Regions from separate parts of the Butyricicoccus porcorum genome, predicted to be linked through region 1. Evidence: predicted binding sites of a transcription regulator. Region 1 holds the regulator's gene; the other holds the start of a gene.
What was found. Region 1 encodes HrcA, which represses chaperone genes, less so after heat shock. Its sites were predicted from a motif close to TGTTAGCACTCNNNNNNNNNGAGTGCTAACA; they were not measured.
Positions count from the first base shown of each region.

Region 2: a site for HrcA is predicted at 3,429-3,459, ahead of ACLM7Z_RS07205 (Hsp20/alpha crystallin family protein). Genes of this name have one in related genera too.

Region 1 is NZ_CP178353.1:786,982-794,763, reverse strand. It holds gene ACLM7Z_RS03840 (ACT domain-containing protein) at 1-67, opposite strand, end outside; gene hemW (radical SAM family heme chaperone HemW) at 80-1,201, opposite strand; gene lepA (translation elongation factor 4) at 1,191-3,002, opposite strand; gene hrcA (heat-inducible transcriptional repressor HrcA) at 3,486-4,526, shown strand; gene grpE (nucleotide exchange factor GrpE) at 4,564-5,160, shown strand; gene dnaK (molecular chaperone DnaK) at 5,205-7,055, shown strand; gene dnaJ (molecular chaperone DnaJ) at 7,220-7,782, shown strand, end outside.
Region 2 is NZ_CP178353.1:1,483,855-1,491,636, forward strand. It holds gene dnaX (DNA polymerase III subunit gamma/tau) at 1-522, shown strand, start outside; gene ACLM7Z_RS07190 (YbaB/EbfC family nucleoid-associated protein) at 538-909, shown strand; gene recR (recombination mediator RecR) at 916-1,518, shown strand; gene ACLM7Z_RS07200 (MFS transporter) at 1,650-2,828, shown strand; gene ACLM7Z_RS07205 (Hsp20/alpha crystallin family protein) at 2,933-3,361, opposite strand; gene ACLM7Z_RS07210 (AraC family transcriptional regulator) at 3,637-4,509, opposite strand; gene ACLM7Z_RS07215 (sugar phosphate isomerase/epimerase family protein) at 4,822-5,754, shown strand; gene ACLM7Z_RS07220 (Gfo/Idh/MocA family protein) at 5,848-7,029, shown strand; gene ACLM7Z_RS07225 (hypothetical protein) at 7,046-7,453, shown strand; gene ACLM7Z_RS07230 (GTP pyrophosphokinase) at 7,551-7,782, opposite strand, start outside.

The DNA of each region.
Region 1 (7,782 bases):
GGGTGTTGGAAATCCGGGCGATGACGCCGGTACGGTCCTTACCTGCTACGGTTAACATTGCACGCATGTTTGTTTCCTCCTAGTGCGTTTCAGCCGCGTCGAGCGCGGCGAGAATAATGGGATTGGAAATCAGGAATCCGGCGTCAGTGAGATGCCAGTGGCTTCCTGTATGACTGATATGGGTTGGTGGCAGGACGGAAAATGCCTGCTCAATAGGGGTGGGATCGCGTCCGAATGTGGCGCGGTAGTATGCTGCATCCCAGCCGTCCGAGGTGCGGAGGGAGAGCATGATATATTCCAGTGCGCGGTCAATGTGCTCGTCTTCTATGACCGGGCGGGCAGTCCCTGCCAGCCATGTGCTGAGGTCACGCGGCCATTCGATGCGTTGTCCGCCGAAATCGGCGTGTGCACCGGGGCCGAAGCCGAGATAGGGCGACTGTGCCCAATACCGGCTGTTGTGGCGGCTGCGGAAGTGGCTTTCGCGCGCAAAATTGGAAATTTCGTAGTGTTCAAAGCCTGCCTGTGCCATTTTTTCACATAGCAGCAGATACATATCTGCCTGTGTGTCTTCCTCCGGCAGGATGGGATTCTGTTGTCCAAGCGGCGTGTGCGGCTCGACAGTCAGCCCGTAGCACGACAGGTGTTCCGGCTCCAGTGCGAGCAGCGCGTCAATCGACTGTTCCAGCTGTGGGACAGTCTGTCCCGGCAGAGCATACATCAGATCGACACTGAGGTTATCAAAGCCCGCACGCCGGGCACGGAAAAAGGCATCCTGTGCCTGAGCGAATGTATGGATACGCCCAAGGGCGCGCAGCTCTTCGTCGTGCGCCGACTGAATGCCCATCGACAGGCGGGTTACACCTGCTTCGCGCGAGATTGACAGAAATTCGTCTGTCATGGAGTCCGGATTGGCTTCGACGGTGATTTCCGCATTTGGCTCGACAGCATACCGCCGCCGCAGCTCGTCCAGCGTGCGCGCGATGCGCGCACCGCCCAGCAGGCTGGGCGTGCCGCCGCCGAAGTAAATTGTATCGATGGTATAATCGGTACAGTCCGGCGCGGCCTGGACGAGCTGCGCCAGCAGGCGGTGCACATAGGCATCCCACTGCTGCGGCTGTCCCGCAACGGAATAGAAATCACAGTAGGCACATTTTGCCGCGCAGAACGGCACATGGATATAGATACCCAGCTTATTCTTCATCCAGCTTAAGCACCGCCATAAAGGCTTCCTGCGGCACCTGGACGGAACCGAGGGCACGCATACGCTTTTTGCCTTCCTTCTGCTTTTCCAGCAGCTTTTTCTTTCGGGTGATGTCGCCGCCATAGCACTTGGCAAGGACATCCTTGCGCATTGCCTTGATGGTTTCACGCGCAATGATCTTGTTGCCGATGGCGGCCTGAACCGGGATTTCGAACAGCTGACGCGGGATATTATCCTTCAGCTTTTCGACAATTTTACGTGCGCGTCCATATGCTTTGTCCGTATGGACAATGAATGACAGCGCATCGACCGGGTCGCCGTTGAGCAGGACATCCAGCTTGACCAGATCGGACTTGCGGTAGCCAATCAGCTCGTAATCGAGCGAAGCATAGCCGCGCGTACGCGATTTGAGTGCGTCAAAGAAATCATAAATAATTTCACCCAGTGGCAGCTCATAATGCAGCTCGACACGGTCGGTGTCGATGTACTGCATGTCCTTATAAATGCCGCGTCGTTCCTGACACAGATCCATGATATTGCCGACATATTCACTCGGCGTCATGATGCTCGCTTTGACATACGGCTCTTCAGCGTAATCCAGCGTAGTCGGGTCAGGATAATTGAGCGGGTTGTCGATATATTCCTCCTCGCCGTCCGTGCGTTTGATTTTGTAGATAACGCTCGGTGCGGTGGTGATGAGGTCGAGATCATATTCGCGTTCGAGGCGTTCCTGAATGATCTCCATATGGAGCAGGCCGAGGAAGCCGCAGCGGAAGCCAAAGCCGAGGGCAATGGAGCTTTCCGGCTCGAAGGTCAGAGAGGCATCATTTAACTGGAGCTTTTCCAGTGCGTCGCGCAGATCGGGATAGCGTGCGCTGTCCGCCGGATAGACACCGGAAAAGACCATCGGCTGTACCTTGCGGTAGCCGGGCAGCGGCTCGGCGGCACGGTTTTCGGTACCGGTGACGGTATCACCGACGCGCGTATCAGATACATTTTTAATGGAAGCGGTAAAATAGCCGACCTCACCGGCACACAGGCCGTCTGCGGACGGTTCGAGCGACAGCGGGCGCATATAACCGGCTTCGACAACCTGGAACTGTGCACCGGTCGCCATCATGGAAACCTTCATGCCGGGCTTGATGCAGCCTTCCATAACGCGGACATAGACAATGACGCCGCGATAGGTATCATACTGGCTGTCGAAGATGAGGGCGCGCAGCGGTGCATCCGGATCGCCATCCGGCGCAGGGATATCGCTGACAATGCGTTCGAGCACTTCTTCAATATTGATACCCATTTTGGCAGAGACCTCCGGCGCATCCTCTGCGGGTATGCCGATGATATCCTCGATTTCATGCTTGGCGCGCGCCGGGTCAGCGGACGGCAGATCGATTTTATTGACGACCGGCAGAACCTCCAGACCGTGCTCGATGGCGAGATAGGTGTTGGCGAGTGTCTGTGCCTCAATGCCCTGCGTGGCATCGACGACGAGTACAGCGCCTTCACATGCAGCGAGTGAGCGCGATACCTCATAATTGAAGTCGACATGGCCGGGCGTGTCGATCAGGTTCATCTGATATGTTTTCCCGTCCTGCGCTTCATAGTCCATGCGCACGGCACGGGCTTTGATCGTAATGCCGCGCTCACGTTCCAGATCCATATTGTCCAGCAGCTGGCTTTCCATTTCGCGCTGGGTAACGGTATGGCATTGTTCCAGCAGGCGGTCAGCCAGCGTGGATTTGCCGTGGTCGATGTGCGCCACAATCGAAAAATTGCGGATGAGAGATTGGTCTTTCATGATTGCTCCTTTTGCGCCGCACAGCAGGAGAAGCTGCTCTGCGGCAGGCGTTCACGGCGGCAGGTATGCCCGCCGTTTTATCGTAAATACTAGTATATCATAGCATTTCGTGCTGGACAACGGAAATTGCGCATAAAAACAACGGAAAAAGTAGTGCCGACGCGCACAGAGGAGAGACGGAACCGGTTCGTGCAATCCAAGCGGCTCCTTCTGCGGGTCTGGCTCGCGCCGTGAAACCGGCGCGCGCAGGGAACAGACACCTGATTTGAAAAACTGCCCAAATCCCGCCGGGAAATTCTGCCCCAAACGGTCAATTTTACAGCAATTTTCAACATTCACAAATTATTCACAGAATTTCCCCGGCTTTTCCTTGACATTGCGGGGGACGGGTGGTATCTTGTATTTAGCACTCAGAGAGGTTGAGTGCTAACACTCAAAGCAAGACAGTGCTAAAGCACCCGGAATCATCAGGAGGTGAACACCGTGGAGCTGTCCGCACGAAAAAAACTGATCTTAAAGACAATCATCGGCGATTATATTCGCACGGCAGAGCCGGTTGGCTCCAAGGCGATTGCGAGCCGTCCGGAGCTTGGATTTTCTTCCGCTACCATCCGCAATGAGATGAGCGAGCTGGAGGAAATGGGCTATCTGGAAAAACCGCACACCTCTGCCGGACGCATTCCGTCGCCCGCAGGCTATCGCCTGTATGTCGATGAGCTGATGGGTCAGCCAAATCTGACCGCCGCTGACGTCGACCGCATCAATTCGGTTATGAAGCTCAAGGTCAAGGAGCTTGACCGCATGGTGTCTGAGGCCGGCAAGCTGATTTCCAATCTGACCGATTATACGACGCTCGCCGTCACGCCGGTGATGCAGCGCGTCACCATCCGGAAATTCCAGATTATCTCAGTCAGCCCGGTGGATTTTGTCATCGTTGCCGTCACCGACAGCGGCGTTGTCAAAAACAAGATGTTGCGCACTGCGGCTCCGGTGACAGCGGATGAGGCGGAGCTGCTGACTTATGTGCTCAACCAGACGCTGACCGGCATCCCGATCGATGCCATCACGCCGGAACGGTTCGACATCGTCCGCCGCGCCGCAGGTGTCACCGCACTGCTGACACTGGTTGCAGAATTTCTCAATGAGTTCATCGAGGAGATGAGCGAACAGAAGGTATTTTTGCAGGGTGCCTCCAAGCTGCTGGCATATCCGGAATATAGGGATGTGCACAAGGCACAGGAGCTGCTGGATTTCATCTCGGATGAAAGCAACATGCCTGCCCTGCGGGCGTTTACCCGCGACATCGACGGCGTGCGCATCACCATCGGGCCGGAAAACGGCAAGGGACCGATGCAGAACGCGAGCATGGTCTATGCGACCTATAACATCGGCTCAGTCGGACGCGGCCTGATCGGGATCGTCGGCCCGACCCGAATGGATTACGCGAAGCTGTCCGCACGGCTGGCGCTGTTCTCCAAAGGGCTCAATCGTTTGATTGCCGAGACCTTTTTCGACGAAGACTAGCATGCAGTTGCATAGCATATGATTACCCCGCCGCGGCATGGCGGCGATGGAGGAGGAACGACCACACATGGAAACCAAAGACAGCGTAGAGCAGGAAACCGTTCAGCAGGAAGCGGAAACCGCAGCGGCTGCGCAGGCGGAAAAGGCTGCCGGAGCTGCTGAGGCGGAATCGGCCGAAGAAAAAAAAGAGCTGACCGCAGAGGAAAAACTGCAAAAGCAGTTTGATGAGCTGAATGACCGCTATATGCGCATGGCTGCCGAATACGACAACTTCCGCAAGCGCGTCGTAAAGGAACGCGATATGATCCGCTCGGAGGCAACCGGAAAGGCCCTGTCCGCCATCCTTCCGATTTATGACAATCTGGAGCGTGCGCTGGCGCAGGAAACCGCCGATACCGAATATAAAAAGGGCGTCGAAATGACAGCACGGCAGTTTGAGTCTGCGCTCGAATCGCTCGGCGTCGAAATCATCACCGCGGAGCCCGGCTCCGCATTCGATCCGACCGTACACAACGCGGTCATGCATATCGAAGACGAAGACCTCGAGGAGAACAGCATTGTAGAATGCTTCCAGAAGGGCTTCCGTCACGGCGACAAGATCATCCGCACGGCGATGGTCAAGGTCGCAAACTGAATTCTTTGTAAAATAACATCTTTTCTAAATAGGAGGAACTTATCATGGGCAAGATTATCGGCATTGACTTAGGTACTACAAACTCTTGTGTCGCTGTCATGGAAGGCGGCGAGGCTGTCGTCATCCCGAACAGCGAAGGTGCAAGAACCACCCCGTCTGTCGTAGCATTCAATAAGCAGGGCGAGCGCATTGTCGGCCAGACCGCAAAGAACCAGGCTGTCACCAATGCAGACCGCACCATCATTTCCATCAAGCGTCACATGGGCTCGGATTACCGTGTTGCCATCGACGACAAGAAGTATTCCCCGCAGGAAGTTTCTGCAATGATCCTGCAAAAGCTGAAGGCGGATGCGGAAGCCTACATCGGCTCTCCGGTTACCGAGGCAGTTATCACGGTTCCGGCATACTTCACTGACGCACAGCGTCAGGCAACCAAGGACGCAGGCAGAATTGCAGGCCTGGACGTCAAGCGTATCATCAACGAGCCGACCGCAGCTGCACTGGCTTACGGTGTAGATAAGGAATCGGAGCAGAAGATCATGGTCTATGACCTCGGCGGCGGTACGTTCGATGTCTCCATTCTGGAAATCGGCGACGGCGTTCTGGAAGTTCTGGCAACCGCAGGCAACAACCACCTCGGCGGCGATGACTTCGACCAGCGCATCATCGACTGGATGGCTTCTGAGTTCCAGAAATCCAACGGCATCGACCTGCGCGGCGACAAGATGGCAATGCAGCGCCTGAAGGAAGCTGCTGAGAAGGCAAAGATCGAGCTGTCCGGTGTCGCAACCACCACCATTTCCCAGCCGTATATCACCGCGGACGCAACCGGCCCGAAGCATCTGGAGCTGACACTGTCCCGCGCAAAGTTCAATGAACTGACCCATGACCTTGTTGAAGCAACCATGGGCCCGGTTAACCAGGCAATGAGCGACGCAGGCCTGTCCGCTGGCGACCTGTCCAAGATCCTGCTGGTCGGCGGTTCCACCCGTATCCCGGCGGTTCAGGAAGCCGTTAAGAAGATCACCGGCAAGGATGCATTCAAGGGCATCAACCCGGATGAATGTGTCGCAGTTGGCGCAGCTATTCAGGGCGGCGTACTCGGCGGCGATGTCAAGGACGTCCTGCTGCTGGATGTCACCCCGCTGTCCCTCGGCATTGAGACCCTTGGCGGCGTATGCACCAAGCTGATCGACCGCAACACCACCATCCCGACCAAGAAGAGCCAGATCTTCTCCACCGCAGCTGACAACCAGCCGTCCGTTGAGATTCATGTCCTCCAGGGCGAGCGTGAGATGGCAGCTGACAACAAGACCCTTGGCCGCTTCAATCTGGATGGCATTGCTCCGGCACGCCGCGGCGTGCCGCAGATCGAGGTTACGTTCGACATCGATGCAAACGGCATCGTAAACGTATCCGCAAAGGATCTGGGCACCGGCAAGGAGCAGAAGATCACCATCACCGCATCGACCAACCTGTCGGATGACGAGATCAACAAGGCAGTTGAGGAAGCGGAGAAGTTCGCAGAAGAGGATAAGAAGCGCAAGGAGCAGGTTGAAATCCGCAACAATGCGGAGCAGCTGGTCTTCCAGTGCGAGAACACGCTGAGCGAGCTGGGCGATAAGGTCGACGCGGCGGATAAGTCCGCTGTTGAGGCTGAGATCACCAAGGTCAAGGATGCACTCAAGGGCACCGACACCGATGCGATCAAGGCAGCATCTGACAGCCTGATGGGCAAGTTCCAGGAAATCTCCGCAAAGATGTACCAGCAGGCAAATCCGCAGGGTGCTGACCCGAACGACTTTGCAGGCGGCGCACAGGGCGGTGCACAGACCGGTGCAAACGGCGAGCAATATTATGATGCAGATTTCAAGGATGTTTCTGACGACAAGTAATCCAATAGAAACAAGACGGCAGGCAGGTTGGGATTCAACCTGCCTTGTCGGCTGTTCGGATGAGAAAAACATGTGCATTCCGGCAGCCGCAAGATAACCTCATTTATTCCGGCGACACGGTTCATCCCGGTTCGCCCCTTACATTTGCAGGAGGGTCATAGCATATGGCTGATAAAAGAGACTATTACGAGGTGCTTGGCGTCAGCAAGGGTGCGACCGATGACGAGATCAAAAAGGCGTACCGCAAGCTGGCAAAAAAATATCACCCCGATCTGAATAAAGATAACCCGGAAGCCGCAGACAAGTTCAAGGAAGCCGGAGAGGCATATGAAATCCTCTCCGACAAGGAGAAGCGCGCGCGTTACGACCAGTTTGGTTTCGCGGGTGTCGATCCGAACTATGGCGCAGGACAGGGCGCAGGCGGCTTCGGCGGCTTTGAAGACGTCGACCTCGGCGACATTTTCGGCAGCTTTTTCGGCGGCGGTTTCGGTGGTTCTTCGCGCCAGAGCCGCGCGAATGCACCGCGTCAGGGTGAGTCCATCCGCCGATCTGTCGTACTGAGCTTTGAGGAAGCGGTATTCGGCTGTGAAAAGGAAATCACGATTGACCGCGTCGAGAAGTGCACCGAATGCGGCGGCACGGGCGCGGAAAAGGGCTATACTCCGGAAACCTGTCCGACCTGTCACGGCACCGGCACGGTACAGCAGACCCAGAGAACGCCGTTCGG
Region 2 (7,782 bases), 700 kb from region 1:
GATGCGCTGGAGGAAAAGCTCGCGCACGGTGTGCCTGTTATGGCTGCTGCGCCTGCGGCACAGCAGCCATCGGACGACGGGTTTCCGTCGGATCTGGACGCACCGCCCCCGGGCGATGAAGACATGCCGCTTTGGGACGACATGGATGCACCCGCGCAGGTGCCTGCAAAACCAAAGCAGCCGGAAAAGCTGGAATGCAGCCCGCAATGGAATGACATCACGCTGGCGGCAAAAAAGCTGCTGCCGATGAGCAAATTCGCACAGCTGACCTTTGCCAAAGGTGTGCTGCATGGCAAAGACCTGCTGGTTGTGTGCGAGGATTCGTTTACGTATGAGCTGTGCAACGAGACCAGCGTCAAGCAGGCGCTGGCGCAGGCCGCACAGACGGTTATGGGCAGGGACTATCGCGTAAAGGTACTGGAAGAAAGCAATGTCAGTGCGCTGTCCACAAAGGCAAACCCGGTTGACGATATCATCCGGCGCGCCGGAGAGTTGGATATTGCATGTGAAATAGACGATTGACAGGAGGATATATCAATGGCAAAGGGTTTTAAGAGCCGCGGCATGGCCGGCAGAGGCGGCGCTATGGGCGGCATGGGCGGAATGAACATGAACGCCATGATTAAGAAGGCACAGAAGATGCAGGAGGAAATGGTCAAGGCACAGGAAGAGCTGGGGCAGAAGGAATATACCGCGACCTCCGGCGGCGGCGCTGTCACCGCGGTGGTCAAGGGCTCCAATGAGATTGTCAGCCTGAAGCTCAACCCGGAGGTTGTTGACCCGGATGACATCGAAATGCTGGAGGATCTGATTGTCACGGCAGTCAATCAGGCGCTCAAGACCGCAGATGAGGAGAGCGCGGCAATCATGCGTCAGGCGACCGGCGGCGGTATGCCGGGCATGTTTTAAGCATCCATGAAATTTTTTGCACCATCGGTGGAAACGCTGATCGATGAGTTTGCCAAGCTGCCCGGCATCGGGCGCAAGACGGCACAGCGGCTGGCGTTTCATGTGCTCAACCTGCCGAAGGAACAGGCGGATGCGCTGGCACAGGCAATTACCAATGCCAAGCAGACCGTACACCTGTGCCCGAAATGCCAGAATTTGACGGATGAGGCGCTGTGCCCGATCTGTTCCGATCCGGCGCGCGACACGCATACCATCTGCGTGGTTGCCGACCCGAAGGATGTACTGGCGTTCGAGAAGACGCGCGAATATCATGGGCTGTACCACGTGCTGCACGGCACAATTTCGCCGCTCAACCACATCGGCCCGGATGATTTGCGCATTCGTGAGTTGCTGCACCGCGTCGCGGAGGAGGACATCCAGGAGGTTATCCTGGCAACCAATCCGGACACGGAGGGTGAAGCGACAGCGATGTATCTGGCGCGGCTGTTAAAGCCGTTCCACATCCGCATCAGCCGTCTGGCATATGGCATTCCGGTCGGCGGTCAGCTGGAATATATCGACGAGGTCACGCTGATGCGTGCGCTCGACGGCAGACAGAGCATTGAATAAACGACAGCGGACGGATTCCTTTGGAGTCCGTCCGTTTTTTATCCGGTTTTGTACCAGTGATATGTCGATATTGTGATAGACTTCCCGTATTCCGCCGTGATATAATCGCAACAGAAGGGGAGGAAAGAAACATGAAGGGAAAAAGACTGAAAGATATGTCGAAACGGCAGCGTTACCTGATTTACGACTTTTTCATTGCATATTTTTCAATGGGACTGTATTTGATTCTGATCGGTTCGGCACTGCCGTCCATCAAGGCGGACTATGGCATCAGTTACCGCATTGGCGGACTGATGATGTCCGCGCAGCAGATTGGCTATCTGGTTACCGGTGTGTGTGTCAGCATGATTGCACAGCGGCTTTCCGTCAAGGCAGTTTATCTTGGCTTCGGCATTCTGGCGTTTGTCGGACTCGCACTGATGATGGTGACAGGCAATCCGTTTGTACTGTTGTTTGCCATGCTGCTCACCGGCATCTGCAAGGGCAGCACGTGCAATTTTGGAAACCAGCTTGTCAGCACGATGTCAGGCAGCAATGCGAGCCTGCTCAATCTGGCGCAGGCATTTTTTGCTGTCGGTGCCTGTGCGGCGCCGCTGGTCGCCATGGTGTGCGGCACATCATGGCGTCTGGCATTTGCCATCACAATTGCAGTCGGTATTGTGATGTTTCTGCATGGCATGCGCGTTGAGATCAGACCGGAGGATTCTGTAAGCAACGAGGACAGCGGAACAGTAGACTTCGGCTTTTTCCGCACAAAAATATTCTGGCTGTGCGCAGCGCTTATCATGAGCTATCTTGCCATTGAGGGCTCGGTCATGGGCTGGCTGGTCACTTATTTTGTCGATTCCGGCGTCGCGAAGGAATCGACGGCACAGCTGCTGGCAACTGCGCTCTGGGGAGCCCTGTTGGTCGGGCGGTTTGCAAGCGCCTGGCTGTCCACGCGGTTCCGCCCGCACCATATGATTGCGGTGATGTCGCTCGGTGTCGCAGTGTGCTTTACCGGGCTGATGATGAGCCATACGCTGGTTCCGATGACGGTCAGTGCGATCGGCCTCGGCCTGTTCATGGCAGGCATGTACGGCACGGCACTGGGCGGAAGCGAAAACCTGATGGAGAAATACCCGATGTGCATGGGTATGTTCATTGCCATTCCGGGCATCGGCGCGGCATTGACACAGAGCGCCATCGGCACGATTGCCGACCACATCGGAATTCGCGGCGGCATGTGCTTCCTGTATGTGCTGGTTGCCGTTCTGCTTGTCGCGGCAGCACTGTTTTTTGTGTATCATCAGAAAAAGACGGTAAAATAAGGCAAATAAGAAGAGCAGGTAACCGGGAAAACGGAAACCTGCTCCTCTTTCATATCAATGCATGGAGGTGGTAATGAGATCCAAAAGATTGTAGGAAGAAAAACTTACTCAATGGCAATCCGGTGACTCTGCGGCAGAACCTGCTGTGCCTTCGGGAGGGTCAGCTGAAGGATGCCGTTCTGATAGGATGCGGAAATTGCATTCTCATCAATGCCGGAGATGTCGAAGGAACGGCGGAACGAACCGTAACGGCGTTCGCGGCGGATGTAGTTGCCATTGTCGTCCTTCTGGTCATTGCTTTCGTTGTGCTCGGCAGAAATGGTCAGGATGCCATCCTTGATGTCGAGGCTGATGTCTTCCTTGTTGAAGCCCGGCAATTCGGCGTCGAGCAGATACTTGTCACCCGCGTCGCGGATATCGGTGCGAAATGCAGGCAGGTCAACATTGCTGTTGCCGAAGAAGCTGCGCTCGAAGTTGTCAAATGCGTTAAACAGATTGTGGTCACGGTATTCAAACGGAATCATTCCAAACATAAGTCATTGTCCTTTCGTAATAAAGTAATCAAAGTGATGTGAAGTAAAATGGGGGGATGGCACGGTGTGCTAGCAATTAGATAAGCTAAGTGCTAACAACAGGTAAAGATGAACTGTGTCACGGGACACGCCTTCCTTCTTCTGCGCCCGGTGGTTTGTACTTTCGGTGCGCTCTTTTTTTGTATGACTATAGTATAGAAGTGGATTGTGAATAAAATTCGCAAAAAATGTGACAAAATTGTTAAAATTAGCACTCTCGATAAGAGAGTGCTAATTCAGGTCTGATCGCGCTCGCCGTGCAGCGATTCGAGGTATTTTTTGCGGTATCGGATCGGCGTGGTGCCGACAATGCGGGTGAACAGTGAATTGAAATAGTTCGTGTTGTCATAGCCGACCATGGTCGCGATGCGCGTTGCGGAGTAGTCGCTGGAGATCAGCAGCGTCTGCGCAAGCCCGATGCGGCGGCGGATGGCATATTGGATGGGAGAGTAGCCGGTTGCGTCCTTGAACGTGTGCGCGAGATAGGGGACAGAACACGACAGAGCTTGTGCAATATTCTCCAGCTTGAGCGGTTCGGTGTAATGCGCATCGATGTATTCCTTGATGCGGGTGGTCAGTTGGGAAGCGGTGTCGGAGATATGTTCTTCTTGCGGCGTGGTCGGCATCTGCGCCGCCAGCATGAGCAGGGATGCTCCCAAAAGCTGTACCGTAACCTGGTCAAACGGATTGCTGTTATAGCGGTCGAGAATCTGCTCCGCGAGATCGCGCAGGAAGCGGAACATGCTCTGTGACGGACGCACATGCGGGCTGTCCTGCGGGATGAAGTGATTTTTCGGCATCCCGCGGAAGTGTACATCAGAAAAGCCAAAGCAGTATGTGCCGATTTCCGTGTCATAATTGGACACGACTTCGTGTAGCTCACCCGCATTGTAATAGATGAGATCGCCCTCCTGGATCATATAGGAAAAGGAATCGATATTATAGGTGCCGAAGCCGCGATAACACAGCAGCAGCTCGCAAAGCGAGTCGTGCCCGTGCATGGGGCGGTCGTGTTTTTCGCGCCCGTAGTCCTGCCGGTTTGCATAAACCAGTGTGGGAAGACGGTTGCCTTCAAAGATGTTTGCGAGGGCAGCGTTCGCTTCGTTCATGGGCTTTTGCTCCTTTCACACGCAAATGACAACAAGATAGTGTAGTGTTCAAAAATTGAAGCTGAAATTTGTGCAGAATAACGGCAAAACAAGCGGTCATCCAGACAACTTACTAGAGGTCAGCCGCTAAAATAGGAGTATAATAAAAGCATAACACAGGAAAACAACACAGTCAATCAATGAAGACAGGATACAAACACAGCGGGAGAAACGTAAAATCGTGTAAAAACCCGGGAATATATGGGGTGACAACAAGATACCGTGTTTTCTGCCGCAACAAAGACTTAGAGGATGATAAGGAGTGTGTAAGCTATGAGTATGAATATTTGTGGAGCACCGAGCTGCTGGGGTGTTGATGATCCAAAGAATCCGTATCTGCCGCCTTGGCAGAGAGTCCTTTCCGAGGCGAGCCAGGCAGGCTACCGTGCCATTGAGCTTGGCCCGTGGGGATATATCCCGAACGACGTCGATACCGTTGCGGCAGAACTGGAGAAGAACGGTCTTGCCATTGTCGTTGGCACGATTTTCCATGATCTTGTCGATCCTGCCAACCAGCCGAGCGTCCTTCAGGCAGTCGATGATATCTGCAAGCTGATTACCGATCCGAAGATGCCGAAGCTGCCGGTACATGAGGGACAGAAGTGGCCGACCCCGTACCTGACTGTCATGGACTGGGGCCATGATGAGCGCGACTTCGCGGCAGGTCATTTCGACCGTGCACCGCGCATGAACGACGAAGAATGGGCAGCATTCGTCGGGAATGTCCGCGCTGTCTGCGACCGCGCAAACAGCTGGGGCGTCCGCCCGGTTATCCATCCGCATGCCGGTACGTATATTGAATTCGCTGACGACATCGAGCGGATTACCCGCGATATCCCGTATGAGGTTGCAGGCCTCTGCCTCGACACCGGTCATCTGTATTACTCCGGCATGGATCCCGTCGAGTACCTGAAAAAGTATCAGGACAAGCTGGATTATGTCCATTTCAAGGATGTCAATGAGAAGGTTTACCGTGAAGTTCTCGGTGAGCACATCCGTTTCTTTGATGGCTGCGGCAAGGGCGCAATGTGCCCGATCGGCACCGGCGCGCTCGATTATCCGGCAATCAAGAGGACACTGGAGGAAATCGGTTACAGCGGTTACATTACCATCGAACAGGAGCGTGACCCGCGCAACTCCGATACGTCCCTGCGTGATGTCAAGCGCAGCGTGGATTATCTCAAGTCGGTCGGCTACGCAATCTGAATAACGTACACAATCTGAGCAAACACAATGTGAAGCATGTAATCTGACATAAGCGAGTCCGTTTGGGATTCTGAGTTTGAGGAGGAAATGACTATGATTAACGGTTCCAAGGTACTGGATCATCCGATTCGCTGGGCAATGGTCGGCGGCGGCAAGGGCAGCCAGATCGGCTACATTCATCGTTCCGCAGCGCTGCGCGACAACAATTTCCAGCTGGTTGCAGGTGCATTTGACATCAATCCGGAACGCGGCATGGCGTTTGCCGCAGAGCTGGGTGTCGCACCGGACCGCTGCTATCCGGACTATAAGACCATGTTTGAGGAAGAGGCAAAGCGTGAGGACGGCATTGAGGCTGTTTCCATCGCTACCCCGAACGGCATGCATTACACCGTCTGCAAGGCTGCCCTGGAAGCAGGTTTGCACGTTGTCTGCGAGAAGCCGCTGTGCTTCACCTCTGAGGAGGCAGAAGAGCTGGTTGCCCTCGCAAAGGAAAAGAACCGCGTTGTCGGTGTCACCTATGGCTACTCCGGCCACCAGATGATTCAGCAGGCACGCCAGATGATTCAGCACGGCGACCTCGGCGATATTCGTGTCATCAACATGAGCTTTGCATTCGGCGGCTACAACTACAAAATTGAGGAGACCAACCCGGCAGCCAAGTGGCGTTTTGATCCGACCAAGGCAGGTCCGTCCTTTGCACTGGGCGATGTCGGCACCCATCCGCTGTTCATCATCGAGGCGATGATCCCGGATATGAAGATCGACAACCTGATGTGCACCAAGGATTCGTTCGTCGAAGGCCGTGAGCTGGAGGACAATGCATTCGTCATCATGAGACTGAAGGGCAGCAAGTCTGTCCAGGAGGGCGCAAAGGTATACTGCTGGGCAAGCTCCATCAACTGCGGCGCACGCCATGGCCATAAGATCCGTGTCGTCGGCTCCAAGGCATCCATTGAGTGGGATGATGAGCGTCCGAATCAGATGACCTATGAAATCGAAGGCGAGCCGGTACGCACGCTGGAGCGCGGTGCAGGCTATCTGTATCCGGAAGCACGTGTCGAGGATCGCATCGGCGGCGGTCATGCGGAAGGCTTGTTCGAGGCATGGGCAAATCTGTACCGCAGATTTGCTGTCGCAATGGACGCGGCGAATAACGGCGAAGAATACGGCGACTTCTGGTATCCGAACGTCGAGTCGGGTGCACAGGGCGTGAAGTGGATTGAAAAGTGCGTTGAATCGGCAAACAATGGCGCATGCTGGGTAGATTACGAGTAATCCAGCTTTCTCCCGGGTGAATCACTCCCTTGGCGGCAAGAACCTCGCAGAGGGTCAGAAGGGCGCCATCTGGGCGGACTTCTTCTCCATGCCGCTGCTGACCGCTGTCCTGTTCGGTCTGCTGAGCAAGAAGGCACCGGCCATCGCGCCGAAGATCATTGTTCCGGTACATATGGTACTGTATGGACTGACCAAGGTCATCCCGTTTTTCAGCCAGTTCCATTATCTGTATGTCGTTTTTGCATTGTTTGTCCTCGAATGCATCATTTATTTCGTCTGCATCAAGGCTGCACCGCGCAAGACCGACTGGGAGATGCCGGACGCAAAGGTTCTGGATATGACACCCTGGAAGACGGGCAAATATTGGGCCATTGCAGTTGTTGTCCTGATGTACATTATCTTCTCGCCGCTGGTACTGGCATAATCCCCCTGAAAGCGAGCCACTCTCTCTTTATACTCCAAGACGAAGCAAGACCCGCCAGAACTCCAACCGGCGGGTCTTATTGTATGCTGCTGTTGGTTCAGATGCCTTCGATCTGGTTGCGGATGGCCTCCATCTGGCTGTCAAGCGTGGCACTCATTTCGGCACAGGCTTTGAGCTTTTGGGAGATCTGGTCGTAATGCTCCACATTGCGGATATCTTTTTTATACCGCAGCTTGTGCTCCAGGCTCGCCCAGAAATCCATGGCAATGGTGCGCAGCTGCACCTCCACCTTCATCATGCGCTTTTCATTTTGCAGGAAAATAGGGATT